2 regions of the Providencia rustigianii genome follow, and region 2 is predicted to be linked to the other one. Evidence: riboswitches for the same ligand, from Rfam matches in the RefSeq annotation. Region 2 holds a riboswitch; the other holds the start of a gene.
What was found. Region 2 has a riboswitch for thiamine pyrophosphate ahead of thiC (phosphomethylpyrimidine synthase ThiC). Riboswitches for the same ligand answer to the same signal wherever they lie in the genome.

Region 1 (4,353 bases), 1.2 Mb from region 2:
GCAATAGGTTTGCGTAGTGCTTTAAATTCAATGATCCTAAATCGGTTAAATCCGCTGATTTCCAATGATTGGCATAAGGGATTATAGCGCTGAGCCAGATCTTTCATTGGGTTATCTAATACTTTTAAGGCATAAGGAATAGCAAGTAACGCATTGGCCATAATCACTAAAGGATACGGACTTTCAGGAATTCCCACGGTTTCATTAAAAAAGATAAAAAATCCGGTTGCCAAAACAATACCCGGCATGGCTAAAATAATTAGCCCACTGAGCTCAATCGCTTGCCCTAAGCGTAGGGCATTTCTCAGACGTAATTCACGGCTGCTCCACAGTAACATTAACGTTAATGTGACGCACAATACGCCAGCACATATAGCAATAAATACGGATGTTAAGGTTGCTTGCCATAATGCAGGCTGCTGTAGCACATTCAATAATTGACTGTTTAACCCATCAACGACAACCGCCAGTAGCGGTGGGATCAGCAATAAAATGGCACAAATGATCAGTAAGGTATCGCGAACACGTCGAAAAAGATTATCAGCGGGGTCAACCCATTGAGTTTGATGGCTAAAGCCAACAGAAAAAGAGTGGTTTATTTTTTGACAAATTAACATTAAGCCGACACAGAATATGAGCTGAATTAAGGCAAGGAGAGTGGCTCGACCCAAATCAAAGTCATAACTCAAGGCTTGATAAATCGCTAACTCAATAGTGGTTGCTGCGGGACCGCCTCCGAGTGCTAGCACGGTAGCAAAGCTGGCAAAGCACAACATAAAAATGAGCGCACCAGTGGGCAACATTTGTCGACGTAAATAAGGCCATTCCAAAATAGTAAATTGCTGCCACTCATTAAAGCCTAACTGAGCAGAACTTTGACGTTGTTCAATTGCAATATTTTCTAATGATTGCAAAAGCATGCGTGTTGCGAGTGGCATGTTGAAAAAAATATGTGCCAATAAAATCCCGCGTAAACCATAAGGCGAGAAGTCATATTCCAAGCCAATCCATAGGCATAGTTTTGCTAACCAACCAGTTTGCCCATAGACCGATAAAATACCAAATACAGCCACTAATACGGGAAGCACTAAGGTCATAGCACACAGCCGAAGTAACAGTGTGCGACCTAAAAATCGTCGGCGGTACAAGGCTCTCGCTAACAAAATTGCGGGAAGAACGGAAAATACCGCTGACAGTAAAGCTTGCCAAAAAGTGAAACCGATAACGTGCCAGAGATATTCATCGTGGATGATTTCACTGAGCGAAATTTCAGGCGCAAAAAACCACAGCGCGCCAAAAGCTAGTAGCGCAACAGTGATCAATAAAGCGGAGGCGAATGCCCCCGGCAATAAGGTGACATTAATTAACGACTGACGGCGGTTTGCCATAAACGAGTCCAAGCTTGGCGGTCTTTGGCAACTTCTTGTGCGCTAAATTGTAGAGATTTAGTCGGCAGTGGTAGCACGTTATACACTTCAGGGAGCGGCATATCGATAACCGGGTACATCCAGTTAGTTGTTGGTAATGTACCTTGGAATTCAGGGGTTAGCATAAACTGTAAGAACTGTTTCGCTAATTCAGGTTGCGGGGCATTTTTTAATCTTGCCGCTACTTCCACTTGCATATAATGCCCTTCAGCGAACAATGCTGCTGCATAATTATCTTTTTTATCATTAAGAATTTGATAGCCCGGTGATGCGGTATAACTAAGAACAAAGTCACCTTCACCTTTTAGGAATAGCCCGTAAGCTTCGCTCCATCCTTTTGTGACCGTCAGGGTTTTACCTGCCATTTTTTTCCATGCATCAGCAGATTTATCACCATACAGTTTTTCAATCCACAGCATTAAGCCTAAGCCCGGAGTGCTAGTTCGAGGATCTTGATATATGATTTTCCAATTATTTTTTTCATCCAGCAGCTCATTCATACTCTTTGGTGGCTGCTTAATTTTATTGGTATCGTAGATGAAAGCGAAATAGCCATAATCATAAGGAATAAATGTTTCGCTATTCCACTCGATAGGGAGTTTGAGTGCGTCAGTTTTGATATCAGCAGGTGCAAATAAACCGGTTTTTTCTGCTGAATCCATCAGGTTGTTATCTAAACCTAAAATCACATCGGCTTTACTTTTATTGCCTTCCATTCGAAGTCGGTTCAGTAGCGCCACGCCATCCCCAAGGGAGACTAACTTCAACTCACAGTCACATTGGGCTTCAAAATTCTTTTTAATTTGAGGGCCGGGACCCCACTCGGCAGCAAATGAATCATAGGTATAGACCGTTAGCGTTGGTTTTTCTGCCCACGAAAAAGCGGCGAAGCTCAAAGCGCTAAGGGTAATTAGGGACGTGAAAAATGTATTTTTAGCCATTGTTTTTCCTGCGTAAATCATAAAAACACACAGGATTTGAGAGGGCACCGAAACAGTCATTTACTGGCGGTAGCTCAAATCCCTACGCCGGTATTAGCCGGATCAGGTTCTACGGGTTATTTCTCAGCCCAAAATCTGGCACCCCGTTGAGACGTAGACTATTGTAATTACTTCATCCATATCTGCAAACTGTATTGATATAGGTTTACCAGTTTGGGTATGTGTGAAACAATTAGGCATCTTTCAAATTTGGTTATTGAGGTAGTCTAGTGATCGATGATGATGGCTACCGCCCGAATGTAGGAATTGTAATTTGTAATCGGCAAGGGCAGGTTTTATGGGCTCGCCGTTATGGTCAGCATTCTTGGCAGTTTCCTCAAGGGGGCATCAACCCAGGGGAATCACCAGAACAAGCGATGTATCGTGAATTATACGAAGAAGTCGGGCTACAGCGTAAAGACGTCAGGTTACTGGCATCTACCCGTAATTGGTTACGTTACAAATTACCTAAGCGTTTGGTGCGTTGGGATACAAAACCTGTTTGTATTGGGCAGAAACAGCGTTGGTTTTTACTTCAACTCCAATGTAATGAAGCTGATATAAACGTGCAGCGCAGTAACTCGCCAGAATTTGATGGCTGGCGATGGGTGAGTTATTGGTATCCTGTTAGGCAAGTGGTTTCTTTTAAACGGGAAGTTTATCGCCGTGTTATGAAAGAATTCGCTCCGGTTGTTATGCCTTTGCAGGAACAAAAATTACCACAACGACCCGTATTTAATAATCGTAGGCGCGGAGCAAAGTAAGCCTATGTTGACGCGTTTACGTGACATTGTCGAGAAGGTCGCGATGGCGACCAGCTTAACTCAAGCATTAGAAGTCTTGGTGAATGAAACCTGCAAAGCGATGCGCACTGATGTGTGCTCCATCTATTTAGCAGATCACCCTCGGCAATGTTATTACTTAATGGCAACTCGCGGGCTGAAAAAGCCTAGCGGGATTGCTATTCGTCTTGGGTTTGACGAAGGGGTTGTTGGCGTCGTCGGTCGACAATCTGAAATGCTCAATCTCGCTGATATCCGCGAACATCCTCAATTTAAATATCTCCCTCAGTTAAAAGAAGAGCAACTCAAGGCATTCCTTGGTGTTCCCATTGTCTATCGCCGCCAATTATTAGGCGTGCTGGTGGTGCAACACAAAGAAAAACGGCTATTTAACGAAACTGAAGAGTCCTTTATGGTGACTCTGTCAATGCAATTGGCGGTGATCCTTTCTCAAGCACAGACTAAAGGTATCTTCGGGCAATATCGGCAAAATCGGATAAAAGCTATCCCTGTATCTCAAGGGGTATCAATGGCTTATGGTTGGCAGGATACTTCTCAGCCATCTCTCGACAGTGTCTGCCAAGCGACCACGTTAAATGTTGAAGGCGAACAGCAGCGTTTAGTGTTGGCATTAGAGAGTGCAGCCGCGGAATTCCGGCGGATCAGCAAACGTTTTACGGCGAGTTCCTCCAAAGAAAGTGCGGCAATTTTCGATCTGTATAATCATTTACTTAATGATCCTCAATTAAAAAAACGGCTATTTGTTGCCATAAAGCAGGGAGCGGTTGCTGAATGGGCAGTAAAAACGGTTATAGAGGATTATGCTCAGCAATTTTCTCGCCTACGTGATTTGTATTTAAGGGAACGTGGTTCTGACCTGCGCGCCTTGGGGCAGCGTTTACTTTTTCATCTGGATGACACCTTAACGCCAACCAACCAGTGGCCTGAACGTTTTATTTTGGTTGCCGATGAGTTGAGTGCGAGCGTACTCGCTGAACTGCCAATTGAGCAATTGGCTGGCGTGATCGTGCGGGATGGAGCAACCCATTCTCACTCAGCCATTTTGATCCGAGCTATGGGGATCCCTGCAATCATGGGGGCGGATATTGAACCCTCGCTATTGCATAATCGTCATTTAATTCTGGATGGCTATCGTGGCGAAGT
Region 2 (4,353 bases):
GGACTAGAACAAGTGATGACTGAACGGTGGCTATATGAAAATTTAGGCTCACCTATTAGAAGCGCACCTGAACAAATAATCATGGGAATTAGTTTTGGGAAAACAGAGGTTTTCATTCTGAAATCTCCTCTTTTAGATAAAAAAATCGCAGTTTCAATGTTATATGGATATAAAAAAGTAAATGTTAAGAGTGTTACTTTTCTATACCTTGATGTATTAGAGAACGAATGGAAACAATAGAATCGTAATCCCCCAATGTGCTACTAATCCCAAAGGAGCTAAGCAAAAGGATTATACGAATGAGTGTAAATATTGAAGCGTTAGTACAACGGTTAGGGGATACCTATGATGAGCTTTATAACGATGGACTGATTCCTTATAAAACCAAGCCTCAGGGGAATTCAGGAGACGATGTTGTCACGTTAGATATGAAAAAAGAGTCTGTTTTTTTATCTTTTGATAATCCATCGAAAACGTTAAGAGAAGTCACGATAACGGTTATTCCTGATGATATGCGTAATGGATGGAAGTTTCCGAACGATATTCCCTTTGGACTAGAACAAGTGATGACAGAGGTGTCATTGCGTGAACGTTTTGGTTCACCTGTTCGCATTGCTAATGAAAAAATAGTTATGGGTATACCTTTAGGTAAAATGGAGGTTTTTAGGTTTAAAAATGAATCGTTAAGTCAGGATATCGCTATTTCTTGTCGCTATGGCTTTAAAAAAGTTAACGTAAAGGAAGTTACGTTTGAATCACTTGAACAACTAAATAATGAATGGAAGCAATAAAAATCCTAATGCTCCAATGTGACCTAATCCCAACGGAGCGAAGCAAAAGGATTATACAAATGAGTGTAAATATTGAAGCGTTAGTACAACGGTTAGGGGATACCTATGATGAGCTTTATAACGATGGACTGATTCCTTATAAAACCAAGCCTCAAGGGAACTCAGGAGACGATGTTGTCACGTTAGATATGAAAAAAGAGTCTGTTTTTTTATCTTTTGATAATCCATCGAAAACGTTAAGAGAAGTCACGATAACGGTTATTCCTGATGATATGCGTAATGGATGGAAGTTTCCCAATGATATTCCTTTTGGGCTAGAGCAAGTAATGACTGAACAATGGGTACATGAACATTTAGGTTCACCTATCCGAACAGGAAAAGAAAAAATAATTGCAGGGATCTCATTTGGTAAAACAGAAACATACACTATTAATAATTTAGCTAAAAAAATTGCTATATCGTTACGTTATGGATATGGACCTAAAAGAATTAACGTGAAAAAAGTAACTTTTAGATTACTAGAAGCGCTAGAAAAACGTTGGGAAAAGCGAATTTAATTCAGTAGCAGGATGATAACAGGATATTTAACCATAAATAGTCTAATCCCCCAATGTGCTACTAATCCCAAAGGAGCTAAGCAAAAGGATTATACGAATGAGTGTAAATATTGAAGCATTAGTACAACGGTTAGGGGATACCTATGATGAACTTTATAACGATGGACTGATTCCTTATAAAACCAAGCCTCAAGGGAACTCAGGGGATGATGATTTAAGCCTGAGGATGACAAAAGAGTATGTGTTTTTATCTTTTGATAACCCATCTAAGAAATTATCACAGATTACGATAACGTTGATCCCTGATAATGTCAGAAATCAATGGGTTTTCCCAAACAAAATACCATTTGGATTGGAGCAAGTCATGACTGACCGCTGGTTTTATGCACACATAGGTAACCCTATAAGAGTTGCCCCAGAAAAAGTAGTTATGGGCTTTGAATTTGGTAAATCAGAAGTATTTATTTTAAATGATTCAAGTCTGAAGAAAAAAACATCTATTTTGGTCAGTTATCATCCTGTAATGAAAGGTTTTGTACAATCAGTAACATTTGAGTTGTTAGATAACTTAGAAAAACGCTGGAAAGTAGATCATTACAAGTGAATGTAAATATTGAAGAATTAGTCAACGGTTAGGGAATACCTATGATGGGAAGTATTTTTTCATTGGTGGTTCTATTATTCAAACTCACCAACATGCAATAACGCCGTAATATTCGTGGCGTTTGTAAACTCAGTTCTTGGTTTTAACCTTGATTAGAACTAACTAACCTAGTTTTAACTTTTAATTATTAATTTCTAGGTTTTTAATTTTTACCTAATACGCTGATTTCCCCTAAATTATTCGAGCTAGAAGAAGGCGGTAAGCGAGGATATCCCGAGGAGCATACACAAGTATGTGACTAGGGTAGCCGAGTGAAGCCAACGCACTTATCGCTTGAAGAATGACGGGGAAACTCTATACTAAACATTCTTGTCGGAGTGCCTAGCATGCAAACGCATCAGGCTGAGACCGTTAATTCGGGATCCGCGGAACCTGATCGGGTTAATACCCGCGAAGGGAACAAGAGTAATCATTCAGCGCAATTTTCGCTTATCCATTTGGCGAAAAACCAGCCGCAACGTTATTCAATTACTCCTCCGAGCTCCAGACAAGCAACTTTCTTTCGATAAACCCGCTATTGGCGCACTACGTCAAATAGCCTGTGACGATGTCAGGAAATTGCTATGTCCAATAATGCTAATAATTCTGTAATACCGACGACTGATTTATCCCCAAAAGCTGCACCGGCACGTACTCGTAAAGCACAACGGGATGCCGCTGAAGATTTTATTAACACTATCTCTGGCGTTTCATTTCCAAATTCAAAGCGCATTTATCTTCAAGGCTCACGCCAAGATATCCAAGTCCCGATGCGTGAAATCCAACTATCCCCTACCCTGATCGGTGGTGAAAAAGACAATCCTCAATTCGAAGACAACGAAGCAATCCCAATTTACGATACTTCAGGTCCCTACGGCGATCCGGCTTCTGAACTCAATGTTCATAAAGGGCTGAAAAAAATTCGAGCGCCGTGGATCAGTGAGCGCGCAGATACCATCGCCATTGAGAATTTAAGCTCTGATTTTACTCAACAGCGTCTTGCCGATGCCGGCTTAGATCACCTGCGTTTTAATCATCGCCCCGCTCCCCTGAAAGCGCAAAATGGTAAGTGTGTCACTCAACTGCACTATGCTCGCCAAGGGATTATCACCCCAGAAATGGAGTTTATCGCCATTCGTGAAAATATGGGGCGCGAACGTATTCGCAGTGAAGTTTTACGTCATCAGCATCCGGGACAGGGTTTCGGGGCGATTTTGCCAGAAAATATTACCCCTGAGTTTGTTCGCCAAGAAGTGGCGGCGGGTCGAGCGATTATCCCTGCCAATATTAACCACCCTGAATCCGAACCGATGATTATCGGGCGAAATTTCTTAGTCAAAGTGAACGCCAATATCGGTAACTCCTCGGTCACTTCCTCCATTGAAGAAGAAGTGGAAAAGCTGATTTGGTCTACCCGCTGGGGCGCCGATACCGTGATGGACTTATCGACAGGTCGCTATATTCATGAAACCCGCGAATGGATTTTACGTAATAGCCCAGTGCCAATCGGTACTGTGCCAATCTATCAAGCCCTCGAAAAAGTCAATGGCGTTGCCGAAAACCTAACGTGGGAAATGTTCCGCGATACGCTGCTAGAACAGGCAGAACAAGGGGTCGACTACTTCACCATTCACGCGGGTGTATTGCTGCGTTATGTGCCAATGACCGCCAAACGCCTGACCGGAATTGTTTCCCGCGGTGGCTCCATCATGGCGAAATGGTGCCTGTCTCATCATCAAGAAAACTTTTTGTATGAGCATTTTCGTGAAATCTGTGAACTCTGCGCGGCTTATGATGTTTCTCTCTCACTCGGTGATGGATTGCGTCCAGGCTCGATTCAAGATGCTAACGATGAAGCCCAATTTTCAGAATTACATACCCTCGGCGAACTGACTAAAATCGCATGGGAATATGATGTTCAAGTGATGATCGAAGGGCCAGGGCATGTGCCAATGCAGATGATCCGCCGTAATATGACCGAAGAATTGGAACATTGTCATGAAGCGCCGTTTTATACATTAGGCCCACTGACTACCGATATCGCACCGGGTTATGACCACTTCACTTCCGGTATTGGTGCCGCCATGATCGGCTGGTTTGGTTGTGCAATGCTATGCTACGTGACACCAAAAGAGCACCTCGGTTTGCCGAATAAAGAGGACGTTAAACAAGGATTAATTACCTATAAAATTGCCGCCCACGCCGCTGACCTTGCTAAAGGTCATCCGGGTGCTCAGATCCGCGATAACGCCATGTCCAAAGCACGTTTTGAATTCCGCTGGGAGGATCAATTCAATCTTGCCCTCGATCCAGAAACCGCGCGTAAATATCACGATGAAACTCTGCCACAGGCCTCTGGAAA

Region 1: another riboswitch for thiamine pyrophosphate. It lies ahead of thiB (thiamine ABC transporter substrate binding subunit); the one in region 2 lies ahead of thiC (phosphomethylpyrimidine synthase ThiC).

The regions. Positions count from the first base shown of each region.
Region 1 is NZ_LR134396.1:3,063,930-3,068,282, reverse strand. Features, by position in the region: gene thiP (thiamine/thiamine pyrophosphate ABC transporter permease ThiP) at 1-1,388, opposite strand, end outside; gene thiB (thiamine ABC transporter substrate binding subunit) at 1,364-2,368, opposite strand; TPP riboswitch at 2,430-2,524, opposite strand; gene rppH (RNA pyrophosphohydrolase) at 2,638-3,171, shown strand; gene ptsP (phosphoenolpyruvate--protein phosphotransferase) at 3,176-4,353, shown strand, end outside.
Region 2 is NZ_LR134396.1:444,511-448,863, reverse strand. Features, by position in the region: gene EL244_RS02055 (DUF6392 family protein) at 1-240, shown strand, start outside; gene EL244_RS02050 (DUF6392 family protein) at 300-791, shown strand; gene EL244_RS02045 (DUF6392 family protein) at 851-1,348, shown strand; gene EL244_RS02040 (DUF6392 family protein) at 1,446-1,952, shown strand; TPP riboswitch at 2,316-2,428, shown strand; gene thiC (phosphomethylpyrimidine synthase ThiC) at 2,576-4,353, shown strand, end outside.